Regions from separate parts of the Micromonospora sp. SL4-19 genome, predicted to be linked through region 3. Evidence: riboswitches for the same ligand, from Rfam matches in the RefSeq annotation. Region 3 holds a riboswitch; each other region holds the start of a gene.
The links. A riboswitch is a leader RNA that binds a small molecule or an ion and turns the genes downstream of it on or off. The one in region 3 is predicted to bind cyclic di-AMP.
Positions count from the first base shown of each region.

Region 1 (7,437 bases), on a different contig from region 3:
CGTCGGCCGACACGATCATCCAGGTCGACGAGAACGACTGCATCACCGACATCCCGGTCCGCTCCACCCTGCGTCGGGGCCAGACCCCGCAGGCGTTCCGGTCCGGCACCATCCGGGAGGCGTACCGGCTCGCCGAGGGCGACCTCGACTTCGCCGCCACCGACGACTGCGGCGTGGTGCTGCGCTACCTGCCCGGCACGCCGATCAAGGTGATCGACGGCTCGGACGAGAACATCAAGGTCACCCACCCGGTCGACGTGCACCTGGCGGACAAGCTCTTCCAGCTCGCCGCCGCGCAGGCGCCCCGGGTGAGCGACCACCGCAGCTACACCGAGGAGCTGACCGGCCGGACCATCGTGGTCTTCGGCGGCAGCTACGGCATCGGCCACGACCTCACCGAGCTGGCCCGCGGCTACGGCGCCCAGGTGTTCCCGTTCAGCCGCTCCACCACCGGCACCCATGTCGAGCGGGCCGAGGACGTGGCCGCCGCGCTGAAGACCGCCTTCGAGGCGACCGGCCGGATCGACCACGTGGTGGTCACCGCGGGCATCCTGGAAAAGGGTGCCCTCGCGGAGATGGACGAGGAGACGATGGACCGGCTCCTGCACGTCAACTTCGTCGGCCCGGTCACCATCGCCCGACAGTCGCTGCCGTACCTCCAGCAGACCAAGGGCCAGCTGCTGCTCTACACCTCCAGCTCGTACACCCGGGGCCGGGCCCGGTACGCGCTCTACTCGGCCACCAAGGCCGCGCTGGTCAACCTGACCCAGGCGCTCGCCGACGAGTGGGCCGAGTTCGGCGTACGGGTCAACTGCGTCAACCCGGAACGCACCGCCACCCCCATGCGCACGAAGGCGTTCGGCGAGGAGCCGGAGCACACACTGCTCTCCGCCGAGGCCGTCGCGCAGGCCTCCCTGGACGTGCTCGTCTCCGAGCTGACCGGCCAGGTCATCGACGTCCGCCGGGCACCCGGCGAGCAGGCCGCCACGGTGCCCGCCCAGCCCGGCGCACAGTCCGACGACGGCTCCAGGTCGCAGGGCGGCGCCAGACGCGCCGAGCTGGAGTTGTCGCAGCCCAGCGACGTCCGCGCCTGACCGGGCAATCAGCGAAACGGGACGACTCAGATGCGTGGTGACCTGGTCCGGAAGCTGCTCGCCCGGGTGCTGACCACCGGGCTGGCGGTGCTCGCCTTCCTCGTGGTGGCGCTCACCGGGGCGACCGGCTGGGGGTTGGCGATCGCGGTCGCCGCCCTCGCCGCCGCCGCGTGGGAACGCCGGATCCGGCCGAGCGCCGACGGCGTCGCCGAGTCGGTGCTCGTCGCCGCCGGGATCCTGGTCGGGTACGCCCGCCGGCTCGACGCCGGCTTCGACCCGGCGCTGGCCGCCACCGCGCTGGTGCTGCTCGGCCTGGTGCTGCTGGTGGGGCCGCTGCGCGATGCCGGCGCCCTGGAGATCCGCGCGGCCAACCTTCCGGTCCGCTCCTGGACCCCACTGGTCGCCGCCCGGCTCGGTGACGCGCTGCTGGTGCTGCTCGCCGTGGTGGCGCTGGCCGCCGGCCTCGCCCTGCCCGCCTGGGTGGCGCTGGTCGCCGCCCTGCTCGTCGGGGCCGGCTGCGGCGTGGTCGGGCTCGACCTGGCCCGACGCCGGTTCCGGCCGACGGCAGGGGGCGGCCCGGTGGGCCGGGCACTGCGCCGGCACCAGCCCGAGTTCGTGCTCTACTTCTCCGCCCCGCCCGGCTCGGAGTACCAGGTCACCATGTGGCTGCCGTACCTGGAGCGGATCGGGCGGCCGTTCATGGTGCTGCTGCGGGAGCCGGAGTTCCTGCCGGCCGTCGCCGCCGCGACCCGCGCGCCCGTGGTCTTCTGCCCGACGCTCAAGACCATGGACGAGGCCCTGGTGCCGAGCCTCCGGGTCGCCTTCTACGTCAACCACGGCGCGAAGAACAGCCACTGCATCCGCTTCTCGCAGCTCACCCACGTGCAGTTGCACCACGGCGACAGCGACAAGGCGCCGAGCGCCAACCCGGTCTCGGCGATCTTCGACCGGATCTTCGTGGCCGGCCAGGCGGCGATCGAGCGGTACGCCCGGGCCGGCGTGGAGATCCCCGCCGAGAAGTTCGTCGTGGTCGGCCGGCCCCAGGTGGAGGCGATCGAGGTACGCCGGGAGCCGGCCCGCGGGCTGACCAACCCGACGGTGCTCTACACCCCCACCTGGACGGGGCACCACGCCGACGCGAACTACTGCTCCCTGCCGGTGGCCGAGACGGTGATCCGCCGCCTGCTGGACCGGGGTGCGACGGTGATCCTGCGGGCCCACCCGTACACCGCGCAGAATCCTGCCTCGGCGCGGCAGCTGGCCCGGCTCACCGAGCTGCTCGCGGCGGATCGGGCGAAGACCGGCCGGGGACACCTGTGGGGGGCGGCGGCCAGCCGCGAGCTGAGCCTGACCGAGTGCGTCAACCGCTCGGACGCGCTGGTGTCGGACGTCTCCGGGGTCATCTCCGACTACCTCTACTCCGGCAAGCCGTACGCGGTCACCGACATGGGTGCCGACGGCGCGCAGTTCGTCGAGCGCTTCCCCCTCGCCGGCTCGGGTTACGTGCTGCGGCGGGACATGTCCAACGTGGACGAGGTGCTGACCGAGCTGCTCGACACCGACCCGAAGGGGGCGGACCGTTGGGCCACCCGCACCCGCTACCTGGGCGACTTCCCCGCCGAGTCGTACGCCGAGGCGTTCCTCGGCGCGGCCCGCCGGCAGCTCGAAGCGGACTGGAACCCGCCGGGCGCGCGCGCCGCCCAGGACGGCTCGCCGCTCGCCCCCGTCACCTGACCGGTGGTCAGCGGTACCGGTCGAGGAGGGCGAGCAGGGCCTCCGGGTCCTCGACGTGTGCGTTGTGACCGAGCCCCGGCAGCGTGGCGACCGGGACACCCAGCTCCTTGAGCTGCGCGTCGGTCACCATCTGGTCCTGCTCGCCCCGGGCCAGCAGCACCGGCACATCGGTTGCGGCGAGCAGGGCCGGCAGCCGCGGCTCTCCCACCGCGAACGCGGCCGGGTCCATGGCCAGCCGCCAGCGGCCGTCCTCGCGGCGCAGCCCGGCCTCCACCACCGGGTGGTCGGGTGCGAGGAGCCCGACCAGTCCGGAGACCCGCAGGTAGCGGCGGGCCGCCTCGTCCCGGCTCGCGAACCAGGTCACCGGCCGCTGGGCCAGCTCGCGGGCCTTGTCCAGCTCGGCCGGGGTCCACGCGACCTTGATGCCGAGCCCGACCACCGCGTCCACCGGCAACCGCAGCGACCGCGCGGCCAGCGCCAGCGCCACCACCCCGCCGAGCGAGTGCCCGACCACCACCAGCCGGTCTCGGGGGCCGAGCCGCTCGGCCACCGGGCCGAGCCCCTCCAGCACCCGGCGGGCCAGCGCGTCGAAGGAGTACGCCGGCAGCGGCGGCGACCAGCCGTGGCCGGCCAGGTCGGGGGCGAGCCAGCGCCCCGCCCACCGGTGCTCCAGCAGCGGCGCCCAGGGCAGCCACACCTCGCCGGTGGCGCCCATGCCGTGCAGCAGCAACAGATGGCGGGTACCCGTCTCGTCGGCCATACGGCGCAGTGTGCCACCGGACGGACACCACGCGCGAGACCGGGCAGGTACGACGTCGGGCACCGGCTCACAGGAGCCGGTGCCCGACGGAGGAGCGGGGTGCGAGGGATCAGGCCGAGTAGCCTCGGGTGGCCGCCCAGTTCGCCAGGTCGATGGTGCTGATCCAGTACGACGGGAGCGCCGGGTTCGCCGAGTCGGCGATCCGGGCGGTCCGGCCGTCGTTCTTGTAGCCGACCACGGCGATGTAGTGGCCGCCGGGGAACGAGTGCCAGCCGCCGTCGGTGTCGGTGGCGGAGCCCGCGATGTTGACCACCACACCACGGCCGTCGGTGATCGCCTTGACCAGGTCGGCCTGGAGCTGGTCCATCTGGGCCGGGGTCGCGGCCTGGCCGGGGATCATGTGCGTCTTGTACGGGCTGCCCTTGACCATCTGGTTGAGGCCGCGGGTGGTGTCCTCGGCCGAGTTGGTGCCGTTCTCGCCGGCGTTCAGCGGGCCGGCCATCGCGTCCTGGGTGGTCTCGACGCCGCTCGCGCTCAGCGCGTTGCGCACCGCGGCCGGGCCGCAGTTCCAGTAGGCGGTCTGCGCCTCGTAGCTGTAGTCGAGGACCTTGGTCGACGGCGGCTTCGGCTTTGCCTTGGGGGTCACGTCCGGGTCCGCCTTGGTCGTGCTGGGCTTCGCCGACGGCGACGCGCTCGGCGAGTCGGACGGGGACGCGGACGGCGAGTCGGACGGGGACGGGGCAGCGGCGGCGGCCAGCGCCTCGCCGTTGGTCGCGACCTCAGCGGGCTGGGGAGCCAGCTCGGCGACGGCGGCCGTGTGCTCCTGGCGGACGGGCGCGTCGTGGCCGTTGGCCAGCGCGGCACCGGTCCCGCCGGCCAGCACGAGCGCCGCGGCGGAGCCGGCGACGATCTGGTACGAGCGCCGGGTCGCGAGGCGCCGCAGTTGACGGTTCAGCCGCGGTTGACGGTTCAGACGATGCTTCACGTGTTCCTCCACGGTTTTCCTGAGCGGGCACACGCCGGCCCGACACGCGGAGGAGCTCACGCGCGTTCCTGGGCGGGGTGCCGCGGGAAGGGGACGAGCCCGGTGGACCGGGCTGCGGGGGCGGTTACCGGTGGTCGACTCGCCGGTCAGGCGAGCAACGGCACCACCACGCCGTGGAGGCGGGGGGAGGATCGGGGGGTCGATGGCACGAGGATGGCACTCCTTCCACGGCCGCCTACCGGGTTAGCTGACGGATTCGGGCGGGAAGTACGCCCTACCGCGGGCCGCAGCTCGCGGATTCACCCCCGTGTTGCAATGGGTCCCCGGTTCGTAAGATCACGATTAAGCGGGTCGGAGCGGCGTCGCCTCTTGCGATCGAAAACCGCACCGGACGCGCCGACAGTACCGGTGGGTACGCCCCCTGCCAAGCACTCCCACCTGCTTAAACATCCAAATCACGCCGTCGACCAGAACAGCTGGTAACTGATTTCACTCAATGGGACGAGCAGTTATCACGGGACTGACGGGCGAGAATCAGACATCGGGTGGACGACCTACCTGAATTGCGGGGGTCGATCGTCCGAGCTGATCCGGATGACCGTTTCCGAAACCAGCGTGACGGGGATCACCCAAATTTCGTAACGATTCAGCCGACCCGCGCCGGACGCCAACGGGTGGCCCCGGCACCGGCCGCGCCGGCCGGCACCGACGTGCGGGCCCGGCTCGCCGGCTCGGTACGGCGTACCGGGATCCGGCCGGGCCGCAGGGCCTCGGCCGCCGCGTACGCCTCCGCGGCCAGGGTGCGGGCCGCCTCGGCGGCCAGCTCGGCGTCGCGCCAGGCCCGCTGTTCCCGTTCGGCGGCGGCCCGCCAGCCGGCCCGCCGGCCGTCGCGTACCGCCCGGGCCAGAACGATCTCCTGTTCGGCCGGGTGCCGGCGCGGATCCCATCCGTTGCGATGGGCGAGGACGTCGGCGAGTTGCCGGGCGGTCAGGTCGCCCCGCCAGTGCGCCTCCATCGCGGCGTGGTGCAACCACCGCTCCCGGGCCGCGTACTCGGCCGGCGTACGCGGGGTACGCGGCGCGGGCAGCACGGCGGTGCCGGCGAGGCGGCGGGCCGCCGCCTCGGCCTCGTCGTACCCCTGCCAGGCCCGGTCGGCCGCGTCCTGGGCGGCCAGCCACTGCTCGCGGCGCCGGCGGGCGGTCTGCGCGGCACCGCTGGCGGCCACCGCCACCTCATCGGCGTACCGGCTCAGGTCGGCGCGGCGGGCCGCCTCCTCGGCGGCCGGATCGGGGGCGACATCGGGCGGCGTGTCCCGCTCCGGCCGGGCGAGCAGGGCGGCGAGCACGCCCAGCGCGAGCACGAGCAGGGCCGACCAGATGGCGACGGCCTCGGGGACCTTGGTCAGGAAGTGGTAGAGAACGGTCTGCTTCATGATCGGCACCTCACGGGACAGGCGTGGTGGAGAGGTCCGCACGGCCCGTGGGGCGGGGGCGCGGCCGGGTACCGGGCGCCGCCGGGCCACAGGGGGTGCGGGGTGAGGTTCGGTGGTGCGGCGAGGGCGGGCCGGAGGCCCACCCGGCTCGTCAGCGGGCGGGCGGGGCCCGGGAGCCGACGGTCGCCGGGAGCAGCCCGACCAGGACGCGGAGCCGGTCGACCGGAACGACCACGACGCCCCGCTGGGCCACCGGGTCCGGCGCGCCGACCGGGACGACCTGCCGCTCGCCGGTGCCGGCCGCGCCGGTGTGGGATGCCCTCGGCCCGATCCGCTCGGCGGAGCCGGTCGCGGCCCCGGCCGAACCGGCCCCGGTCGGCGGCTCCGGCGAGGGCGACCGCTGACCGACGGGGTCGGCGGCCCGGTCGGACCAGTGGATCACGGCCCGGAGAGCCGGGTCGGCGCCGGGAGCCACGAGGTGCCCGGCCCGGAGGGCCGAGGTGTCGACCGGGCCGGCGGCGGTGCGGGGAGCCGCCGGCGCCGCCACGGCCGAGGCGACGGGCAGCGTGGCGGCACCGAGCGAACAGGCGACGACCACGGCCAGGCTGGCGAACACACGGGCCGCCCAGCGCGCCACCCACCACACGGGACAGGTGAGCGCGATCGGAAGCACGTCCCCAACCTACCGTCGAGGCTGCCGTACGGCACCTGGCCGGGCGTGTCGCACGACCCGGACCAGGCCACCGACCAGCGTGGACGGTGGTGCCGGCTCAGTCCGGGTCGCGCCGCCCGGCGTACTCGATCGATCTGGGCCGCGGCACGCGGGCCTCGACCGGCCCGACGGCGGCTGGCGACGGCGCGGCGGGGCGGGCCTGCGCGCGGACCCGGCGGGGGCCGAGCCGGCGCATCATCGGCATCTCCACCCAGCGGTGCAGGGCAGCGGCGAGCAGCAGGTTGACCAGCAGGAAGCCGAGCACGGCGAGCAGTCCCCACCAGCCGCGCCAGCCCCGAGCCCCCGCGTCCCAGTGGCCGGTGAGCCGCAGCACGGTCTGCATCACCAGCACGTGCACCAGGTAGAAGGCGAAGGAGACCTCACCGAGCCAGACCATCGGACGCGACCGCCACGGCGTGCGCCGACCATGCACGTCGGCGTCCGCCACCGCGGTGATGACCAGGAGGTACGCCACCGCGAGCAGGGCCGCCCAGAGTTCCGCGCGGATCCACTGCGCGGCGACCACCCAGGTGGCGACGAAGAGCAGGCTGGCCAGGGTCAGCCCGGGTCCCCGCCAGCGGCCCCGGCGCATCAGCTCGGCCGCGGCCACGCCCATCCAGAACTCCAGCGACCGCACCACCGGGAAGATCTGGGTGAACCACCACCGGCTCTCCTCGGGCACCAGGAGCTGGCCCGGCCAGAGCGCCACGATGAGCAACG
Region 1 covers NZ_JBLROB010000013.1:86,783-94,219, forward strand. Annotated here, with positions in the region: gene ACNAVT_RS18005 (D-ribitol-5-phosphate cytidylyltransferase) at 1-1,094, shown strand, start outside; gene ACNAVT_RS18010 (CDP-glycerol glycerophosphotransferase family protein) at 1,125-2,828, shown strand; gene ACNAVT_RS18015 (alpha/beta fold hydrolase) at 2,836-3,588, opposite strand; gene ACNAVT_RS18020 (C39 family peptidase) at 3,698-4,585, opposite strand; cyclic di-AMP (ydaO/yuaA leader) riboswitch at 4,791-4,932, opposite strand; gene ACNAVT_RS18025 (hypothetical protein) at 5,220-6,005, opposite strand; gene ACNAVT_RS18030 (hypothetical protein) at 6,157-6,678, opposite strand; gene ACNAVT_RS18035 (acyltransferase family protein) at 6,776-7,437, opposite strand, start outside.
Region 1: another riboswitch for cyclic di-AMP. It lies ahead of ACNAVT_RS18020 (C39 family peptidase); the one in region 3 lies ahead of ACNAVT_RS18875 (transglycosylase family protein).

Region 2 (7,437 bases), on a different contig from region 3:
GGTACGGGTGATGTCGAGCCGGAACGGGTGGGTCATGCCGGGCATCCCGGCGTCGCCGAGGAACAGGGCCCAGAGCGACCAGCCGAACGCGGCGAGGGTGCCGAGCGACACCAGGGTGTCCATGGTCGCCGCGCCGTGCCGCAGGTTGACCCAGGCCGCCCGGTGGAACGGCAGCCCGCCGTAGACCACGACCGGGGCGGCCAGGGTCAGCGACAGCCACTGCCAGTAGGTGAACTGCCAGGCCGGCACCATGGCCAGCAGGATCACCGGCACGGCCAGCGCGACCGACGTCCACAGCCGGGTACGCAGTCCGCGCAGCTCGTCCACCGGCTCGGCGGTCACCTCGGCCGCCTGTGCGGGCGGCGGCGGTACGACGGCCGTGTAGCCGGTCTTCTCCACGGTGGCGATCAGGTCGGCCGGGGTGACGTCCTCGGCGTACTGGACGGTGGCCTTCTCGGTGGCGTAGTTGACCGTGGCCTCGACGCCGTCCATCCGGTTGAGCTTCTTCTCGATCCGGGCAGCGCAGGAGGCACAGGTCATGCCGCCGATCGCGAGCTCGATCTGGTTCGGCGCGACCGGCAGGGACTTGGCGGTCGATGTCATCGCGGCACCTCCGGTCAATTGTGCCCGTGACCGGGGACGCCGTGTCCGGCGTCCGGGGTCGGTGCGGTGGTGGTGGCCGGCGCGTCCGACGCCGGGGCGGCCTGGTCACCGGCCACGACGGTGAACTCCGCGGTGTGCACCGCGTCGCCGTGCCGGAAGTCCAGGAAGAGACGGTACGTCCCGGCCGAGGGCACCTCCGCGGAGAAGGTGACCGCCGGCCCGGCCGGGGTCCGCCCGTCACCGGGCGCGCCCTCCGGGTGCACGTGCAGGTACGCCAGGTCGCCCTGCCGCAACGCCACCAGGTGCCCGTACGCCCCGAGGTAGGGCTGGAGGTCGGTGACCGGCCGGCCGTCCCGGCTCACGGTCAGGGTGAGCTGGCTGGTGCGGCCAGGCTGCGGCGCCCCGGTCAGCGTGACGGTGAAGCCGTCGACGGTGGTGCTGGTGGCGGGCGCCGGAAGTGGCCGCTCCGCCAGGGCACCGGGGACGGTGACGTCGACCCCGAGCGTCAGCGGCTCGCCACCGGTCGGGGTGAAGTCGGCGAACGCCCGCCAGACGCCGGGCCCGGTGAGCGGCGAGGCGACCCGCCAGGTGCCGTCGGCGCCCAGCTCCGGGTGCACGTGCCGGAAGCCGGAGAGGTCGCGGCGGGCGACGATCAGGTGCATGCGCTTGTCGTGCGCCACGTCGTAACGGGTGACCGGCCGTCCGTCCGGGCCGGTGATCCGGAAGGCGAACTGGCCGGTGGGGGCGGCCACCGGTTGCAGGGTGTAGCCGCGGTCGGAGACGAGCAGCCCGCCGGGCAGGTGGCCGGTGGCGGCGGGCGGGTGGCCACCTTCGCCGTGGCCGGGCTCGGTGGTGTCGTGGCGGGTCTCGGCGGCGGGGGTGACGGGGCCGGCCAGGTGACCGACCCCGTACGCCGCGCCGAACACCGCCACGAGGCCGAGGGCGAAGCCGCTCAGCTTTGTCGCCGTGTTCATGATGGCACCTCGTTTCCTTCGGGTCCGTGGACCCGTCACGCCCCGACGAGGTCGTAGCCGGCCTCGTCGACGGCGGCACGGACGGCGCCCGTGTCCAACGGGCCCTCACTGCTGACGGTGACCTGGCCGGAGGCCAGGTCGACCTGGACGTCGGTGACGCCCGGGATCGCGCTCACCTCGGTGCTGACCGAGTTGACGCAGTGCCCGCAGGTCATGCCCTGCACCTGGTACGTCGTGGTGACCATCGCAACTCCCCTCTCGCCGACCCTCAGCCTATACCCCGGAGGGGTATTTGGACGAGAGACGGCTGCCACTCCTTGCTACCGGTACCCGGTGGGGGTACCCGCCAACAACGAGGAACGTACCATACCCCCGAGGGGTACGCTATCCTGGACGTCATGACCGCACCGACGACCCCGACCCGGGGCTACACCGCCAGCAAGGACCAGCTGCTCGCGCGGCTCCGCCGTATCGAGGGCCAGGTCCGCGGCATCGAGAAGATGGTCGAGGACGACCGCTACTGCATCGACGTGCTGACCCAGATCTCCGCCATCCAGGCCGCCCTGGACAAGGTCGGCCTCGGCCTGCTCGACGGGCATGCCCGGCACTGCATGCACGAGGGCGCCCGCGAGGGCCGCGCCGACGAGATGGCCACCGAGATGATGGCCGCCGTCGGCCGGCTGATGAAGCGCGGCTGACCGTGGCGTTCGACCCGTCCGCGGCCGTCGTGCGGGGGGCTCGCCCGATCCCGCGGTCGGGTGCCCGGGTCACACGCGGCCCGGGCACCCGACCCTGCCGGCTCAGAGCCGGTCGAGCAGCTTCTTCATGGCGTCGATCTCGGCCTGCTGGGCGTCGACGATCCGCTGGGCGAGCGCCCTGGCCTCCGGGTTGACGCCCCGGGCCAGCTCGTCCTTCGCCATGGTGATCGCGCCCTCGTGGTGGGCGATCATCATGGTCAGGAACTGCCGGTCGAAGTCGACGCCGGTGAACGCCTCGAGCTTCGCCAGGTCGGCGTCGGACATCATCCCGGGCATGCCGTGGTCCATTCCCGGCCTGCCGTGACCGGCGGTCGCCGACGGTGCCGGCCGGCCCCAGGCGGCGAGCCAGCCGGTCATGGTGGCGATCTCCGGCGCCTGGGCCGCCCTGATCTGCGCGGCCAGCTTCTTCACCTCGGGGTCGGCGGCCCGGCCGTCGGCCAGCCCGGCCATCTCCACGGCCTGCTGGTGGTGCGGGATCATCATCTGGGCGAACATCACGTCCGCGTCCCCGAACGAGGCGCCGGCGGAGGGCGAGCCGCTGCCCGCCGCGCCGGTGCCGTGGCCGCCGGGGGCGGTCGAGTGGTCGGTGCCGCCGCAGGCGGCCAGGGCGAAGGCGGCGGCGACGGTCGCGCCGGCCAGGGCGGCCCGACGCACGAGGGTACGAGTGAACACGGTTGAACCTTTCGGTGTCGGAACGGACGCAGCGAACGGCGGACGCGGGTCACCGGCTCCTCCGGTTCACCCGCGCCGGGGCGTCCTATCTGCGCAGCACCGACGCCGTCGCCAGGCGCAGCCCGTACGGCCGGGGCGGCGGGGCGCGCGGCCCGGCAGCGGCCCGGTACGGGCCACCGAGGGTCGGGGCGGCGACCCGCGACCGGGCCCGCAGCAGCACGGCGACCAGCAGCGCGACGGCGAACGCGCCGAGCACCGCCAGGCAGACGCTCCACCCGGAGGGATCGCCGCCGAGGTCGCGCAGCGGCAGGGCGCTCCCGTGGCAGCCGTCGCCGGAGCAGTCCTCGACCACGCCGACCGAGCCCGCGACCGGGTGCCCCTCGCCGTGCGCGATGGCGTGGCCGGCGGAGGCGTGCGCGCCGTGACCGAGAGTGTGCATGGCGGTCAGCCCGACCAGGGTGCAGAGCAGCAGCAGGAGCCGGACCCACCGTCCGGTCATCGCCGTCTGCGTACCCATGTCGACCACGGTAATGGGTGCGGCCGGCCGGGCCGGACGGAACGGCCGGGTGGCCGATCGTCGCCAGGGGCCCTGCCCCGACCTCGCTACCATTCCCGGCGACGACCCCCGGCGCCGTGTGCCGCGCGCCTTCGCCGGCCCGGCCATCCGACCGGGCCGGTGCCACGCATCCCGTTGTGAATCGTTGGGAGACACGCCATGGGCGCCGACCACACCCGTCCCGCTCCGTCCGCCCCGCCCCGGGTACGACGGATCCTCGTGGCGGCGGTGGTCCCGCTCTTCCTGGTCACGGTGGTCGCCGCGCTCGTGCTCTGGCCCCGGGACACCCGGCAGCCGGCGGGCGACGCGGACCTGCCGCGCTACCACGGCACGGTGACCCGGGTGGTGACCGAGCCCTGCCCCCCGACACCGGACACGCCGGAGGGCGGCCCGGGCGGCTCCACAGGCCCGTGCGGCACGGTGACCGTGGCCGCCGAGCAGGGCCCGGACGCCGGGCGGCAGGTCGAGGCGCCCGTCCCGGCCGGCCCCGGGGCGCCCCGGGTCGAGGTCGGCGACCGGATCGTGCTGGTCGAGCTGACGGACCCGGCCGATCCGACCACGAAGAGCTACCACATCGCCGAGCACCAGCGCGGTACGCCGCTGGTCTGGCTGGCCGTGCTGTTCGCCGTCGCCATCGTGGCGTTCGGCCGCTGGCGCGGGCTGGCCGCGCTGGGTGGTCTGGTCGCGAGCTTCGCCGTCCTGCTCGGCTTCGTGCTGCCCGGGATCGGTGCCGGCCAGCCACCGCTGCTGGTGGCGATCGTCGGCTCCGCGCTGATCATGTTCGTGGTCCTCTACCTCACCCACGGGATCAGCGCGCAGACCTCAGTGGCGGTGCTCGGCACCCTGGGGAGCCTGGTGCTGACCGGGGTCCTCGGCGCCCTGGCCACCGCGGCCACCCACCTGACCGGCTTCGGCAGTGAGGACGCCACCACGCTGTCGATGTTCCAGCAGGACGTCGACCTGCACGGGCTGCTCCTGGCCGGCATCATCATCGGCTCGCTGGGTGTGCTGGACGACGTCACCGTCACCCAGGCGGCCACGGTCACCGAGCTGGCGCACGCGAACCCCGGGCTGTCCCGCAGGCAGCTCTACCGCGCCGCCACCCGGGTGGGCCGCGCGCACATCGCCTCCACGGTCAACACCATCGTGCTGGCGTACGCGGGCGCGTCGCTGCCGCTGCTGCTCCTGCTGATCGCCGACTCGCGCCCGATGAGCGAGATCCTGACCAGCGAGTTCATGGCTCAGGAGATCGTCCGCAGCGCGGTCGGCACGATCGGTCTGATCGCCGCCGTACCGCTGACCACCGGCCTGGCCGCGCTGGTCACCACCGCCGGCCGGCGCGCGGTGGACACCGAGCCGCCGAGGCCGCCGGCTGCCCGACCGACGGTGGAACGGAACGACGCGCTGGAGGCGCTCGGCGGGGCGGTCGCCGGCCGGCACGGCCCGGAGAGGAGCACGGAGGTCACATGGTGAAACTCCGCAGCGTGACCACCGACTTCGAACGCGACACGGGTCACGCAGGGCTACGGCGGAATCGCGCTATTGGTCGGCTTCCGGACGTAGCTCGCGGCGAGTGCTCTCGGGTAACCTCACTGCCGGTCACCGCCGAAGGCGCGCTGCGGCGCCTGCGGTGCCACCGCCCAATCGCCTGCGGGCGAGCCGGGGAACCAGGTACCTGGGGTGAATCCGCGCCAGCGGTAGGGGCCACTTCCGTCCCGAACCCGGCAGCTAACCCGGTCGGCGGTCAACGGAAGGGAACTTTGTTGACGGCACCCCTGCGCCGCTGGTTGACACCTGTGGTGGCCGTGCTCGCCGCCTTCGCCATCGTCGCCGGGCCGACCCCGGCCATGGCCGCGCCCCCCAGCCCCACCCCGTCCGGGCACGAGGAGGACGACGATCCTCCGCTCATCACCGAAGCCATCAGCACCGCGAACCGCGGCTACCTCCAGGCCAAGGCGAAGCTGGAGAAGTCGAAGAAGCGCCAACTCCAACTGGCCCTCGAGATCCAGTCGGCGCGGGCCGATTACGACGCGCTGCGGCCCCAGGTCAGTCAGCTCGCCGCGCAGTCGTACCGTACCGGCCGCATCGGCGCGCTGGCCGTGCTGCTGGAGAGCCGCTCGCCCGACTCGTTCGTCCAGCGAGCCGCCGCCCTGGACGAGATGAACATGGTCAACGCGCAGAAGCTCGCCGAGATCAACGCGGCGCGGACCCGCGCGGAGCAGGCCAAGCTCGCGCTCGACGCCGAGGTACGCGAGCAGCAGAAGCAGTACAACACGATGGCCCGCGAGAAGGCCGAGGTGGAGAAGGCGCTGGCGCTGGTCGGCGGCCGTGGCTTCACCGGCGGCCTGGTCTCGGCCACCTCGCCGGTCGCCCGGATCGGTCCCGGTCGGACCGCCGACGGGGACTGGAAGCCCGAGTCACGCACTGCGAAAGACCCGACCACCTCGGGCTACATCACCCCACGCACCCTGCACGCCTACAAGGAGGTCCGACGAGCCGGCTTCAACCGCTTCGCGGGCTGCTACCGGCCCGGCGGCCCGTGGGAGCATCCCAAGGGCAGGGCCTGCGACTTCTCGTTGCAGAAGAGCGGATTCGCGCCCTGGCACAACGACGACATGCGGATGTACGGCAACAACGTCGCCGCCTTCCTCATCCGCAACGCCGACCGCCTGGGCATCTACTACGTGATCTGGAACCGGCAGATCTGGTTCCCGGCGACCGGCTGGAAGTCCTACAGCGGGCCCTCCAACCACACCGACCACGTACACATGTCGCTGCTCTAGTCGACGTGGCACGACGAGGGCCGTCCCGCGACCGCGCGGGGCGGCCCTCGTCGTCGAAGACGGGGTCAGCCGGAGACGGCCGTGGGCGGCACCTGGTTGGGCATCGTCGTGGTCGGGGTGCCGGCCGCGACCTCGGCCACCGTCCGCACCGCGCCCGCGCTGAGCCGGTACGACATGCCGACCACCCCGCACCGGCCGGCGGCCACCCGCTCGGCGAGCACGGCGGACCTGGCCAGCAGCGCCTCCACGGTCTGCGCGATGTGGATGTCGACGATCCCGTCCACGTCCGCGACGCCCTCCCGGGCGGCCCGGCGCAGGCTGGGCACGACGGCGTCCACCAGGGCACCGAGGTGCCCTGGCGGGGGCGTACCGGTGGCGGTCGCCTCGCGGGCGGCCTGCACCGCCCCGCAGGAGTCGTGGCCGAGCACCACGACCAGCGGGACGCCGAGCACGGTGACCGCGTATTCGACGCTGCCGAGCACCTCGGGGCCGACGGTGTGGCCGGCGGTCCGGACCACGAAGAGGTCGCCGAGCCCACGGTCGAAGATGATCTCGGCGGCGAGCCGGGAGTCGGAGCAGCCGACGATCACCGCGAAGGGGTGCTGGCCGTCGGCGACGGCGGTCCGATGGCCGGCATCCTGATTGGGATGACGAGGTACGCCGGTGACGAAACGGTTGTTGCCGGCGTACAGCTCGGCGAGCGCCTGTCCGGGATTGGGCGGCGTCAATGCAGTCACCTCGTCCTCGCGGGAAACGACCTGGTCAGCCCGGCCGGCGGCGGACACGGCCTCGCAAACCACCGTCACACGCAGGTCAAGATACGTCAAGATTTACGTGATATGCATTTCATGTGTTGACGGACCCCTGACCACCTCTACGCACGGCCCCGGTCGGGCGGAACCGGAGCCATCAGGCCGGGTGCAGGGGAAGCACACCCGGGGGCCATACCATGACCACCATGGCGACGACAGCGGGCGAGAACGGGAGCGGCCGGAACTGGACCTTCCTCACCAACCACGGGCACGTGCTGCTGGCCATCGCGCGCAACCCGACTGCGCGGCTGCGGGACGTGGCCGACGAGGTGGGGGTGA
Region 2 covers NZ_JBLROB010000001.1:664,401-671,837, forward strand. Annotated here, with positions in the region: gene ACNAVT_RS03045 (heavy metal translocating P-type ATPase) at 1-603, opposite strand, end outside; gene ACNAVT_RS03050 (hypothetical protein) at 618-1,577, opposite strand; gene ACNAVT_RS03055 (heavy-metal-associated domain-containing protein) at 1,613-1,822, opposite strand; gene ACNAVT_RS03060 (metal-sensitive transcriptional regulator) at 1,976-2,275, shown strand; gene ACNAVT_RS03065 (DUF305 domain-containing protein) at 2,378-3,007, opposite strand; gene ACNAVT_RS03070 (DUF6153 family protein) at 3,093-3,524, opposite strand; gene ACNAVT_RS03075 (YibE/F family protein) at 3,723-5,036, shown strand; cyclic di-AMP (ydaO/yuaA leader) riboswitch at 5,191-5,321, shown strand; gene ACNAVT_RS03080 (coiled-coil domain-containing protein) at 5,327-6,346, shown strand; gene ACNAVT_RS03085 (carbonic anhydrase) at 6,412-7,074, opposite strand; gene ACNAVT_RS03090 (helix-turn-helix transcriptional regulator) at 7,296-7,437, shown strand, end outside.
Region 2: another riboswitch for cyclic di-AMP. It lies ahead of ACNAVT_RS03080 (coiled-coil domain-containing protein); the one in region 3 lies ahead of ACNAVT_RS18875 (transglycosylase family protein).

Region 3 (7,437 bases):
TGCTGGAGGACGCCGACAACACCGAGGCCCTGCTGGAGCTGGTCCGGGCCGCCTCGACCCACGACCCGGCCGAGCTGACCACCCTGCGCGACTACGTCGAGCGGATGAAGGACGGCCAGTCGGAGATCTACTACGCCACCGGCGAGTCCCGGGCCACCATCGAGAACTCCCCGCACCTGGAGGCGTTCCGGGCCAAGGGATACGAGGTGCTGATCCTCACCGACCCGGTCGACGAGGTCTGGGTCGAGCGAGTCGGCGCGTACGACGGGAAGACCCTCCGCTCGGTCGCCAAGGGCCAGGTCGACCTGGAGACCGACGAGGAGAAGGAGAAGGCCGAGGCCGAGCGCAAGGAGTACGCCGACCTGCTCACCTGGATGAGCGGCGCGCTCGCCGACACCGTCAAGGAGGTCCGGCTCTCCTCGCGGCTCACCACCTCGCCGGCCTGCGTGGTCGGTGACGCGCACGACATGACGCCGACGCTGGAGAAGATGTACCGGGCGATGGGACAGGAGGTGCCGCAGGTCAAGCGGACCCTCGAACTCAACCCGAACCACCCCCTGGTCACCGGGCTGCGCAAGGCGCACGAGCAGGGCGGCGACGCCACCGCCCTGACCGAGACCGCCGAGCTGCTGTACGGCATGGCGCTGCTCGCAGAGGGCGGCGAACTGGCCGACCCGTCCCGGTTCACCCGGATCCTCGCCGACCGGCTGGCCCGCTCGCTGTAGGACCGCCGGCTACCCTTCCGTCCGCCGCGGTAGTCATGCCGCGGCGGACGGAGGCTGTCGTCGTCGCCCCGTCGGCGGTCAGACCTGCCCGGCGTAGAAGCCGTGCCGGGCCAGCGGCTCCACGATCTCGCGCTCCTCGTAGGACAGGTGCGACAGCAGGGTGTCGGTGAGGATGTCCACCGCTTGCTGGAGGTCGGTGAAGTCGCCCGGGTTGCGAATCAGGTCGACCAGGGCCCGGTCCACAGCCTCCACCACGTCGTGGATCACCACGTGCTCCGCCTCGAGGCGGTCGAGCACCGGGACCAGCCCGGGGTCCGAGCGTCGCAGGTGCGGGAAGACGGAGTTGTCCTCCAGCCCGTGGTGCTGGGTGACCACGGTGCAGTAGGCGGCGCAGTACGCGCCCAGCGTCCAGTTGTTCTGGCGCATGGTCATCTGGTTGAGCACGGCCCGGGCGGCGCCGGCGGAGACCACCCCCCGCTTGACCTGTTCGAGCAGGTCGCGAACCTGGGTCAGCTCCTGCCGCAGGTGGTCGTGCACGTCGACGAGGTGCGCGCCGACGGCCTGCGCGTGTGGGGTGTAGACGTGCCCGGCCGGCGCCGGCGGGGCGACCGGGCGAGTGGACTCGTCCCAGAGCTGGTGGTCGGTCAGCCGTACGCCCGGATCGGGGGTGGGGGTCACGGCGAGCGTGGTGGCGCCGCCGGCCTCGACCACCTCGCGCTGCTCCTCGACGGCCCTGGCGCGGCTGCCGGGCGCGGCGCGTTCGGCGGCGACCAGCTCGCGGACCGACGGCGCCACCTCCTGGGCGAAGAGCTGGATCGAGGTGGGGTCGTCGGCGCCGAGGATGAAGGCGGAGATGCCGTGGTCCAGGGCGAGCCCGGCCAGTTCCTCGACCCACTGCTCAGGGGGCCCGGCCAGGAAGCCGGAGGAGGACCGGGTGAACTGGCCGGAGACGTTGAGCAGCCGCCGGACCGAGCGGGGATCCCGGCCGGCCGCCTCAGCGCCCTCGTCGACCAGCGCGTTCAGCTCCGGCAGCTCCGCCGGCCCCTTCGGCAGGTACGCCAGCGATGGCAGCCAGCCGTCGGCCGCCCGCCCGACCAGCCGCAACATCCGCGGCTTGTACGCGCCCACCCAGATCCCCACCGGATGCGCCGGCGCCGGTCCACGCTTCGCCCCGACCACCCGGTAGTGCTCGCCCTCGACCCGGACCATGCCGCGCCGCTCGACGTCCCACACCTCGCGGATCACCTGGATCGCCTCGTCGAGGGCGTCGACCGCCTGCCCGGCGGTGAGCCGTCGTCCGCCGACCGCCTCGATCGCCTCCCAGAACGCTCCGGCCCCGAGCCCCAGCTCGACCCGGCCGCCGGTGAGCAGGTCCAGGCTGGCCACGCTGCGCGCCAGCACCACCGGCTGGCGCAGGGGCAGGTTCAGCACGTTGCCGGCCAGCCGGACCCGGCTGGTCGCCGCGGCCACGAACGACATCAGCGTCCAGGTGTCCAGGAAACCCGGCTGGTACGGGTGGTCCTGGAAGGTGACCAGGTCGAGGCCGGCCTGCTCGCAGAGCTTGGCCAGCGCCACCACCTGCTCCGGTCGGCCTGCGGTGGGGGTGACGAAACCCCCGAAGATCAGCTCGTGCCCGTGGTCGGTCATGTCCCCCGCCTGCTCACCAGGGCCCGGCGACGGCACCGGACCTCGCCACGGTACGCCCGGCTCATCGCCGAACCGCAGAGTGGGCGCATTCTCTGCGTTGCTCTGGAAGGGACGATCGCTCGTAGACGCGGTTCCGCGGCTTGTAGAGCATCCATCGGGAACGTGCAACTCGGACAGCGACGCCGTCGCTCGGCCGGGTGAAGAACTTCACAAGAAGTGGGCGATCGTCCGAAATCGTCCTTAACGTCGTAGCCGTTCGCGATCGCGGACGCCACGGGCCGGTAACGCCTAATCCCGCCGCCGGCCGTCGGTACCTGGACCTCAGGCGGGAGCGGGGGACCCACACGTTCCTCGGTGCTCGACACCTCGGGGTGAAGCCGCCATCGTGCGGCCGGGCTCCTCGGCCCGAACCCGACAGCTCACCTCGTCGGCGTGGAGGAAATCCACATGGCAACTGAACACGTCGCACGTCACCGACGGAGCACCCAGCGTCGCGTCGCCGTCGGGGCGCTCGTCGTCGGGGCCGCCACCGGTGCCGCCGCCATCCTCGGTCCGGCCGCGCCGGCCAGCGCTTACAGCGTGAACTGGGACGCCATCGCCCAGTGCGAGTCCGGCGGCAACTGGCACATCAACACCGGAAACGGCTACTACGGCGGTCTCCAGTTCTCGAAGGGCACCTGGAACGGCTACGGCGGGCAGAAGTACGCCAGCCGCGCCGACCTGGCCAGCCGCAGCGAGCAGATCGCTGTCGCCGAGAAGGTTCTGGACGGGCAGGGCATCGGCGCCTGGCCGGTCTGCGGCAAGAAGGGCGGCTCGACGAAGCACTACTCGAGCAAGGACTCCGGGGCGAAGAACAAGGACGGGGCGAACAAGCCGCGGAAGAAGGCCACAAAGGACCGGACGTCGCGAAGCGACCAGCCGGCCACACGCAGCCATCGGCGTACCGCGCCGGACTCCGTGGGCGGGGACACCTACCTGGTCAAGCGCGGCGACACGCTGTCCGAGATCGCCGAGGCGCAGGACGTCGCCGGTGGCTGGCCCGCGCTGTACGAGCGCAACAAGGACGTCGTCGGTGACGACCCGGGCCTGATCTTCCCGGGTCAGAAGCTGCGTACGCGCTGACGTCCACGGGACGCTTCTGCCCCACGACCCGCGCTGTTTCACGGAGAGAGTGGCCATTCCCGCCTGGGTGGCCACTCTTTCCGTGAACGAGGCCCCTTCGGTGCATGTGGGCACGCGGTGGGGGTGGGAGTGGTTGCTATGGTCACGGTGCTCCGGAAAGACATGAAGAAAGCGCGGCTATGACCAACGACTCGTTCACCGCGGCCGCGAGCCTCGACGAGCTGCTCACCAGGACCCAGCAGGCGCTGTCCTCGATGCGCTCGCGGGCCGCCGAGCAGCTCGATGGCGACCCGGGACACCTGCTCCGTGCCATGGGCACGGCGGCCGGCGGCCGGGTCCGCGCCGTGGTCGCCCAGGGCGGCCGCCTCGAGTCCGTCGCCGTTGACCCGGAGCTGGCCGGGGTGGGGATGGAGACGGTCTGCGAACACATCGTGGTGGCCGTCAACGCGGCCCTCGCCGACCTCGACGCCCAGGTCAGCGCCTCGGCGCGGGCCGACGTCGACGCGCTGGCCGCGCGGCTCGGCGGGCTCCAGGAGCAGCCGGTGCGGCAGATGGAGCTTTTCAGCCGGGCGATGGAGGACGTGGTGGCCCGGCTCAACCGGAGCGGCGACGCGGGCACCCGGGCGGATCGGCTGGCCTGAGGCGGTCGCCCGCCGAGTGCCGGTCCCGGGTGCACAGGCTGCACCGCGTCCACCGACAACCCTCCGGCCACGCAGGGCTGAGCCGACGAAGCGGCCGGCCGTCGGGAGGACGACCGCCGGCCGCTTCGTTCGTGATCAGGAGAGGTTGACCGCCGTGTCGTCGATGACGAAGGAGGTCTGCAGGGTGACGTCCTCCACGCCGGTGAACGAGATGGTGGCGGTGGTGCCGGCCAGCGACGAGATGTCGAAGGACTTCTGGACGTAGCCGGAGGCCGCATTGGCGTTGGAGTAGGTGGCCAGGGTGGTGCCGCCCGCCTTCACGGTCAGCTTGTCGTAAGCCGTGGAGCCCGACTCCGCGGTGTCGATGTGCAGCCAGAAGGTGAGGGTCGCCCGGCAACCGGACGGGATGGTCACCGACTGCGACAGGGTGTCGGTGTGGGTGGTGCCGTAGCCGTCCAGCCACGCCTTGTACGAGCCGCCGTGCGCTGGCTGTCCGGTGGAGCTGGTGATGACGCCCGAGGAGGCGGTCCAGCTCACGTTGCCGGACTCGAAGCCCGGGTTGGCCAGCTTCTGGCCGGAGCAGGAGCCGGTGGGCGGCGGGCTGGTGGTGCCGGAGCAGGTCGGGTCACCCGACTGCGCCGGCACGCTGACCGCGTCCCAGGCGGCCTTGACGGTGTTGAACTCGGTGCAGCTGGTCGGGTAGAGGTTCTTCGCCGCCTGCAGCGTCCAGGTGCGGTACTTCAGGTACGACGAGGCCGTCGTCTTCATCAGCATCGCGTTGTACATGATCTTCATGGCCGTCTGGATGCCCAGGCCGGTCACCTTGCTGCCGTTGCAGGTCGAGCTGGTCGGCTGGCCGTTGGTCGGGTTGCTGCCCATGGCCAGCAGGTAGAACCAGTGGTTGCCGGGGCCGGCCGCGGCGTGCACCTCGGTGCTGGGGATGCTGCTGGAGTAGCAGTTCGGGTCGCCCAGCGCCGACGGGTTGTACATGTTGCGGATCGGGCCGCTGCCGACCAGGTTGATCTTCTCGCCGACCAGGAAGTCCGGCGCGTCGTAGGTGGACGGCTCGTTGGCGAACCACTCGGTGGCGGCGCCGAACGTGTCGGCGACGAACTCCTGGGTGCCGCTGCCGGAGATGCCGCCGGGGGTCTTGTCGTCGATGCCGTGGCCGATCTCGTGGGCGACCACGTCGAGCGAGCTGATCCACTGGCCCGCGGTGTTCTTGCCGATCTGGACCTGGGTGCCGTCGTAGTAGGCGTTCTGGTCGTTCAGGCCCACCCGGATAGGCCACGCGCCGCCGCTGCCGTTGGCGCCGTTGCGGCCGAGCCACTGCGACAGCATCTTGTGTTCGGTCTGCGCCGCGAACAGCGCGTCGACGCAGCCGGTCTCCTTGTTGGTGGCGTTGCCGTTGCCCCAGAGGTCGTCGGAACCGGAGAGCGTCGTGTTGTTGGCGGCGTCCTGGCAGCTCTGGTTGGTGACGTTCGGGTCCTTCATGGAGTACGTGCTGCCCGACAGCGTGGTGTTGAGCGTGAGCGGGCTCGGGCCGTTCCACGCTCCGGTGCCGGTGCCATGCACGATGTGCTCCTGCTTGCGCAGGACAGCGCCGGTCAGCGCGTCGACGTCGACGGTGAGGCGGCTCGGGCCCTCGTCGTCGGTGCCGCGGACCGTGGTCTCCCAGGCCAGGGTCGGCTTGTCGCCGAGCGTGTAGACGACCAGCGTGGTGCCCTCGACGGTGCTGACCTTCTTGAGCTGGGCGCGCGCGGTCTTCGCGGCGGCGGCCGAGGTCAGTTTCGGCGTGGTGGCGAGGCCGTCGATGCTCTGCTGCTGGGCGACGGAGGCGTACTTCATCTGGCCGGAGGCGTCGGTGGCCAGGACGAAGTCGCCGCCGACGACCGGCAGGCCCTTGTAGGTGCGCTCGTAGGGCACGTACTGGGTGCCCTCGGAGGAGATGACCTCCCTCTGCACGAACACGTCGTCGGAGCTGGCGTGCAGGTAGGCCGGCCGGCTGGCGACCATTGCGCCGGCCGAGTTGGCGGCGAGCGCACGGGCCTGGGCTGCATCGGGGCTGGCGGGACTGGACGGTGCGGCCTGCACGGCCGCTGCGGTGCCGGCAGCGATCAGGCCGGCCGCGACCGCGCCTGAGAGCGCGGCGAGGCGGGGTGAGAGCTTCAAGGGGGTTCGCTCCTGTTCCTAGGCGCGCAGCGCGGAGCCCGGTGGGGCCGCGAGGCGCGATGTAGCGATGAGGCGGGGTTACGGTCGGTCTCCGGAGCTGCCGGCGTGGCCCCGGTTCGACAGATCGACCGTCCGAGTCGCCGGGGGTCGGCGAACTCGCTGGAGCACAATCACATGGCCCCGGGCGCCGAGCAATGGGTGACGCGGAGAACCGGCTCCGGTCGATCTCCGCACTGATACCGCGGCTTCGGGTAGCCATGATCTTCTATAGCCCCTGATCAGGGCGAACGACTTCTTCAGTGGATGATGCTCGCCCGATACGCGGCTAATACCGCTGTTTGCTGATGGCGCCTACTCGCCCCTCGGTCGAGATGTTGAGGGGGCCTGGTCCTTGCGGGCCGCCGAGCGGAGCCGAACAGCCGGTCGGTGATCACCCGGAGTGGCCGCCATCGCCGCCGTTCGACCGATGCTGCGAAGCGTGCCGCCCGTCCCGGCGGTCAGCGCATGTGGGCGGTGGATGCAGCGCGGCGGGTGTCAGGAAGGACGGGCCGGGCGTCCGCCCGGCGGTCGGGTTGCAACAGTGGGAATCTGTCGGCAACTTTCGTCTACTGCGAAGAAAAGTAGTCACGGAGTCGACGAAAGCTATGGACACCCTGTGGGGAAGTTAGTAGTGTCAAGCATCATCAATATGTTTCGTCGAGATGAAGTACCGGCACGGTAGCTCTCGACAGTGGCCCTCGGGGTGGCGCAACACGCCCGGAGACCACGACCGGCCAGGGATGGCCACCCCGGGTCAACGCCACCACGGCGACTGGGCGCGCGGCACGCGCTACCGGGTCGACCGATGTCCGTACCCGACCACCCCACACCAGCTCCGTGGCACCACCGTGCCCGGCACCACGGCGGAATACGGCCCGCCGTCGAGGTCGTGGCAGCTAATCCACCACTGCGGACGACCGTGGCTTCGTGGCCACGGCCGGGGATCCCGTGCGGCCAGGGAGGGGCCGACGGGTCGGCAGCACCCCAGCGGCACCTCTGACGACACCTGACACCGACGGGCCACGCACGTTCCGCCCGGTTGTTCCCGGACCGTGAAAGAGGCATCCATGAACCCACATACACCGCGGGCT
Region 3 covers NZ_JBLROB010000015.1:718-8,154, reverse strand. Annotated here, with positions in the region: gene htpG (molecular chaperone HtpG) at 1-725, shown strand, start outside; gene ACNAVT_RS18880 (LLM class flavin-dependent oxidoreductase) at 804-2,372, opposite strand; cyclic di-AMP (ydaO/yuaA leader) riboswitch at 2,648-2,820, shown strand; gene ACNAVT_RS18875 (transglycosylase family protein) at 2,820-3,494, shown strand; gene ACNAVT_RS18870 (YbaB/EbfC family nucleoid-associated protein) at 3,674-4,135, shown strand; gene ACNAVT_RS18865 (M4 family metallopeptidase) at 4,271-6,307, opposite strand; partial or broken gene ACNAVT_RS18860 (OmpL47-type beta-barrel domain-containing protein) at 7,414-7,437, shown strand, end outside.

Region 4 (6,860 bases), on a different contig from region 3:
CCGCACTGTCAGCTTGGGAAGCTGATGTTCTGCCATTGAACTACACCCGCAGGCGGCACCACTCTACCTGAGGTCACCGGCGCCGTGCACGCAGGTATCCCCGGCGCGCCCTCCGGCCCCGTTAACCACCACCCCGACGCGATCTTGAAATCACTCGAGTCCGTGACCGAGCAGGAAGTTTCACCACGGCAACATATGGCTATTTTCAAGTTCATCGATTGGATGTAGCGTCACCCCCACGTTCTCAGCCACGGCGTGACACACCCCCCTGTCGCGCCGCCAGAAAGAGGTGGGCCCATGGGACTCCGTCCCAACCTGCTGACCCGGCGTACCGCCGGCGTCGCGTCGACGACCCTCGCGCTGCTGCTCAGCACCGCCGCGGTGGGGGTCGTCCCGGCCGCTTCGGCCTTCTCCGCCGCCCCGGCGCGGAGCTGCGTCGAGCCGGCAGACGTCCACTCGGACGCCCGGGTGAAGGCTGGCGCGCACGCCAAGCACGAGCCGAACGAGCTGACCGCCGCGCAGGTGCGCGAGCGCGAGGCGGACCTCGCAGCCGTGGTGGCCGAGCGGGCCAGGTTCCGGGCCGGCGCCGGAGCCGCGCCCCTGGCGACCGTGACCATCCCGGTGGTCGTCCACGTCATCCAGCGGGACAGCACCCGGGCCGGTGGCAACATCCCGGACTCGATGATCAACCAGCAGATCAGCGTGCTGAACCAGGCCTACAGCGGTGGGACCGGTGGCGCCGCCACCGCCTTCGGGTTCCAGCTTCAGAAGATCAACCGGGTCACCAACCCGTCCTGGTACCCGATCATCTCGGGCTCGTCGGCGGAGCGGTCCATGAAGACCTCCCTGCGCGAGGGTGGCAAGAACACCCTGAACATGTACCTGGGCGAGCTGAGCGACGGACTGCTCGGCTGGGCGACCTTCCCGAAGAAGCAGCTGGACAAGATGGACGGCGTGGTCGTGCTCAGCGAGTCGCTGCCCGGCGGCACTGCCACCAACTACAACCAGGGCGACACGGGCACCCACGAGATCGGCCACTGGCTGAACCTCTACCACACCTTCCAGGGTGGCTGCTCCGGCTCGGGCGACGGCGTCTCCGACACCCCGGCTGAGGCGTCGCCGGCATACCAGTGCCCGACCGGGCGGGACACCTGCGCCACGGCCGGCCTGGACCCGATCACCAACTTCATGGACTACACCTACGACTCATGCATGTACCAGTTCACTCCTGGTCAGGCGAGCCGGATGCTGACCGCGTGGAACGCCTACCGCGCGGCGTAGCAGCCCAGCACGGCAAGCCGGTGCCGGCCCCTCATCGACGGGGCCGGCACCGGCTTTGCGGCCTCAGGCGGCCGGGCGGCGGGTGTCAAAGCCGTGGCGACCACGCCGGGCCTTGGGAGGGGCGGCCGCCTGTCGGGTCGAGCCGGTCGCCTGCGGGTCGAGCCAGACCCGCACCTGCGGCCGGCCCTCGCCGGGGTGAATGGCCTGGTCGCGCCGGGTCAGCATCGCCACGTCGACAGTGAACTCGAACAGCCGCCAGTCAACCTGTGGCGCGGCCCGGCCGATCTCGGCCACCCGGGCCACGGTGGCCGGGTCGGTCACCGTGCGAACGCGACCCGCGACGTACGCCTCGTCGTCGCTCTCCTCGGGCGGGAACGAGTGCAGCGCGTAGCGGCCGTCGCGCTCGAGGTCGCGGCGCTTCGGCGAGTCGATGACGAAGCAGTAGAGCCCGTCGTCGGTGATGACCGGGGACACCGGATGGACCCGGGGGCCGCCGTCGGCGCGGACCGTGGCGAGGTAGCCGAAACCCGGCCCGTACTGCTGCAGGAGAAGGCGGATCTCGCCGGCGAGTCGGGGCTCGTCGGCGGCGAATTCGGACCAGGAAGCCATGCGGACATTCTATCGAACAGGCGTACGAAAATGTGGTCCGACACGCAGTTCACGCGTACTGGTCGCTATGGTGTTCCGATGCTGCTCTCCGACCGCGACCTGGTCTCCGAGATCAAGGCGGGCGCGCTCGCGCTGGAGCCCTTCGAGCCTACGCTGGTGCAACCGTCCAGCATCGACGTACGCCTGGACAAGCTCTTCCGGGTCTTCAACAACCACCTCTACACGCACATCGACCCGGCCGTTCAGCAGGACGAGCTGACCTCGATGGTGGAGGTGCCCGAGGGTGAGCCGTTCGTGCTGCACCCGGGCGAGTTCGTGCTCGCCTCCACGCTCGAGGTGATCTCGCTGGGCGACCAGCTCGCCGGGCGGCTCGAGGGCAAGTCCAGCCTGGGCCGGCTCGGGCTACTCACCCACTCGACCGCCGGCTTCATCGACCCAGGCTTCTCCGGGCACGTCACGCTGGAACTGTCCAACGTGGCGAACCTGCCGATCACCCTCTGGCCGGGCATGAAGATCGGACAGCTCTGCATCTTCCGGCTCTCCTCGCCGGCCGAGCACCCGTACGGCTCCGAGGTCTACGGATCGCGCTACCAGGGGCAGCGCGGGCCCACCGCGAGCCGCTCCTGGCAGAATTGGCGCACCTGGCCCACCCGCTGAGCAAGCCGCCGGCTGCCAACAGGGCCCCTTCCTAAGAAGGGGCCCTGCCCGCACCTCAGCCTGGGCGGCCGTAGCTGTTGATCTGGCCGTCCTCGACGCGTTTCATCGTGATCGGCTTGCCGGACTGGGAGGCGTGCACCACCCAGCCGCCGCCGACGTACATCGCGACGTGGTGCAGGTCGCTGTAGTAGAAGACCAGGTCGCCGGGGCGCAGCTCGCTGCGGCTGACCCGCCGGGTGACGTCGTGTTGCTGCCGCGCGTTGTGCGGCAACGAGACCCCGGCCTTGTCCCAGGCCGCCATGGTCAGCCCGGAGCAGTCGTAGTGGTCCGGGCCCGCGGCACCCCAGACGTAGATCTTGCCGATCTGGGCGCAGGCGAACTTGACCGCCACCCCGGCGGGACCACCCGGGTAGCCGGCCGGGCACGGCGCCGGGCGCAGCGGCCCGCCGCCACCGTTGCCGTACACCTTGAGCCGCAGCTTCTGGAGCCGGGCGATCTCGGCGTCGATCTGCTTCTTCTTGGCCGCGAGCTGGGCCTCGGTACGGGCCAGCTGGCTGATCATGTCGTCCAGCGGCTTCTTCTTCGCGGCCAACTGGTCGCGCAGGTCGGCCACGGCCTGCACCTGCTGCTGTTGGCGGTGCGCGAAGCGGTCAAGCAGTTCCAGGCTGTCGACCATCTCGCCCGGCGACTGGCTGCCCAGCAGCGCGTTCACCGTGGAGAGGTTGTCACCCTTGTACGCGTCGGCGGCGAGGCCGCCGACCTGCCCGAGGGCCTGGTCGACCTGGGCCTGCAGCGGGGCGATCTGCTTGGCCAGCGCGGTGGCCTGCTTACGTTTGGCGGCGAGGCTCTCGCGGGTGGCGTTGACCTGTTCGATGATCGGTTCGAGCTTGTTCCAGTCCTGGTCGATCTGGCGCTCGATCTCGGTGACTGACGGATCGGCGTGGGCCGCTGTGGCGCCACCGGTCAGGACGACGGCGGTGCCGACCAGTGCGGCGAGGGCGGTGGTGATGCGGGACCAGCGTGAACGCGGCGCAGCCGTCGACCGGTCGACCGACCGGACCGACGGTGGCCGCGGGGCATGGTATGCCACCGGGCTCCGTACTCCTTCTTGCGTGACCGCCTACCGGGTTAGCTGACGGGTTCGGGCGGGAAGGGAGCCGCCCTACCGCACCGCGGTGCGGATTCACCCCAGATACCTGGGTCCCCGGCTCGCCCGGAGGCGACTCGGCGGTGTCCGACCGTCACCACCCGGGTTGGACGGTGAACCTACCGGTCGACGATTGACCAGAGTAGGGACCGCCGTTATCAATCCGCAACCCGCGACGCCGTGACACTCCGTACGTAAATTCGCGAACCCGCCCAAGGCGATGAAGATTTCTTTCGGGACACATCATTACCTGGAAAGCTATTGACCGGGAGCCATGCGCGGAGTGAGCTTGAGGAAGCAGTGACCCCCATCCCGATCCGGAGGTTCCATGCACCTCTCAAGCCTGCCCTCGCGCAGACGGATACTGCTGGCCGCCGCCGTCGCGGCGGCCACCGCCATCGTGACCACCGGTCCGGTGGCCGCCGAGCCACTCACCACCGGGACCACCGAACCAACCGACCGACAGCAGCAGTACTCCGCGGCGGCCGCGGAGTACGGCGTGCCGCACAGCGTCCTGCTCGGCGTCTCGTACCTGGAGTCCCGTTGGGACACCCACCTGGGCCAGCCGAGCACCAGCGGCGGCTACGGGCCGATGCACCTGACCGACGCGGAGCAGGTCGCCTCGACCCCGTCCAGCGCCCACGTCGACGAGAACGAGGACCCCCGGGGCGACGACTCCCGACCGCTGGCCCTCGACCCCGCGATCGCGGCGCGGCCGAGCGGTGACGTGCTGCCGCAGGCATCCCTGCAGACCGTCGACGCCGCCGCCACGCTCACCGGCATCGCGGCGGAGACGCTGCGCACCGACGCCGCCGCCAACATCCGGGGCGGGGCGGCGCTGCTCGCGTCGTACCAGAAGGCGCTCGGCGGCGCGGTCGGCGCCGGCAGCGACCCGGCGGCCTGGTACGGCGCGGTGGCCCGGTATTCCGGCGCGGACACCGAGGACGCCGCGGCGGCCTTCGCCGACGAGGTGTACGACCAGATCGGCCAGGGGGCCAGCCGGACCACCGACGACGGCCAGCAGGTGACCCTCGTGGCCACCACCGTGACGCCGGACCAGTCCGGGCTGCACAAGCTCGGGCTGCGCCGCGCCGAGCGGCCGGACGGCCTGGAGTGCCCGGTCCGCCTCGCCTGCGAGTGGGTCCCCGCGCCCTACGCGAAGTACGGCCCGGGTTCCGGCGACTACGGCAACCACGACCTCGGCGACCGGCCTGCCCAGCAGAAGATCGAGTACATCGTCATCCACGACACCGAGGGCTACTTCGGCCCGAGCGTGAAGCTGGTCCAGGACAAGACCTACCTGGGCTGGCATTACACGCTGCGCTCGGTGGACGGTTACGTCGCCCAGCACATCAAGGCGAAGAACGTCGGCTGGCACGCCGGCAACTGGTACGTCAACGCCAAGTCCATCGGCATCGAGCACGAGGGCTTCGCCGGTCACGGCACCTGGTACACCGAGGCGATGTACCGGACCTCGGCCAAGCTGGTCCGGCACCTGGCGCTGAGGTTCCAGATCCCGCTGGACCGGCAGCACATCCTGGGCCACGACAACGTCCCCGGCATCACCGCCGGAAACGTGGCCGGGATGCACTGGGACCCGGGCCCGTACTGGGACTGGTCGCACTACTTCGACCTGATGAAGGCGCCGTTCAAGGGCACCGGCACCCCGAACACCGGCCTGGTCACCATCGACCCGGCGTACGCCAGCAACCAGCCGGCCTTCTACGGCTGCAACCAGCAGCCTCCATTCCCACCGGGAGAAGGTGCGCCCCCGACGGCCGAGCCCTGCCCGCTGCGCGGCTCCTCCTCGGTCATCCTGCGCACCGCACCCAGTCCGGCCGCGCCGCTGGTCAATGACCTGGGGCTGCAGCCGAACGGCAAGCCGAACACCATGTTCATCAAGGATCACGGCGCCCGCGCCTCGGCCGGTCAGACGTACGCCCTCGCCGGCATCCAGGGCGACTGGACGGCGATCTGGTACCTCGGCCAGAAGGCGTGGTTCTACAACCCGGCCTCGGCGCCGACGGCGAAGTGGGCGAACGGCTTCGTGGTGACCCCCAAGCCGGGCAAGACCACCATTCCGGTTTACGGGCGCGCCTACCCGGAGCGGGCGGCCTACCCGGCCACCATCCCGTACCAGGCCATCTCGCCGCTGCAGTACACCTTCCCGGCGGGCCAGCGGTACGCGGTCGGCGGCATCCTGCCGGGTGAGTACTACCGGGCCGTCTCGTTCGACGGTTCGGTGCCGGGTGACCGGACTGTGGTCCGCGGCGCCAACCAGTACGTGCAGGTCCAGTTCGGCCATCGGGTGATGTACGTGAACCTCGACGACGTGCAGATCCTGCCGGGCGCGGTCGGCTCGCCCGCCTGACCGACCTGACGCCGAAGGCCCCCGGTCCACTTCTTGGACCGGGGGCCTTCGTGCTGGGCGAAAGGGTCAGTAGGGCCGGCGGAAGCCGGCAATCCCTGACCCTTGGTTGTTGATGTTGCTCACCTGAACCGGCTTGCCGGTCCGGGGTGCGTGCACCATCAGCCCGTTGCCGAGGTAGAGGCCGACGTGATGCAGATCGGAGCCGAAGAAGACCAGGTCACCGGGGCGGGCGTCGGCCCGGGCGATGGCCCTGCCCTCCTTCCACTGCGCGCCGGTGAAGTGGGTCAGCGAGATCCCGGCCGCCTTGTAGGCGTACTGGGTGAGGCCGGAGCAGTCGAACGAGTTCGGGCCGGTGGCACCCCACACGTACGGGTCACCGACCTGGGCGCAGGCCGTCTTGATAGCGGTCTGGGCGGCGCTGCCGAGCACACCGTCGATCTTCGGACAGCCCTCGACGCGTACCGAGGTCTTCGGCAGCATCGCGGTCAGCCGCTTGATCTCGGCGTCGATCTGCTTCTTCGTCGCCGCCAGCTCGTCCTGCTGCTTGATCTCCTCGGCGATGAGCGCGTCCAGCTTCTGCTTCTGGCGGTTGTACTTGTCGCGGGTGGCGAGCACGCCGGCGATCTGCTTTCGCTGCTGCTGGGCCAGCCGGTCGAGCATGACGAGCTGCTCACCGAGGACGCCCGGCTTGCTGCTCACCAGCAGGGCGCCGATCTCCTGCGAGGGGCCGCGCATGTAGTAGTGGGCGGCGATGTCGCCGACCCGGTTCATCGCCAGGGCCGACTCCAGCTCCAG
Region 4 covers NZ_JBLROB010000029.1:69,931-76,790, reverse strand. Annotated here, with positions in the region: tRNA gene ACNAVT_RS26010 (tRNA-Gly) at 1-50, opposite strand, end outside; gene ACNAVT_RS26005 (zinc metalloprotease) at 298-1,281, shown strand; gene ACNAVT_RS26000 (pyridoxamine 5'-phosphate oxidase family protein) at 1,345-1,890, opposite strand; gene dcd (dCTP deaminase) at 1,969-2,547, shown strand; gene ACNAVT_RS25990 (NlpC/P60 family protein) at 2,603-3,637, opposite strand; cyclic di-AMP (ydaO/yuaA leader) riboswitch at 3,650-3,787, opposite strand; gene ACNAVT_RS25985 (N-acetylmuramoyl-L-alanine amidase) at 4,023-6,065, shown strand; gene ACNAVT_RS25980 (NlpC/P60 family protein) at 6,132-6,860, opposite strand, start outside.
Region 4: another riboswitch for cyclic di-AMP. It lies ahead of ACNAVT_RS25990 (NlpC/P60 family protein); the one in region 3 lies ahead of ACNAVT_RS18875 (transglycosylase family protein).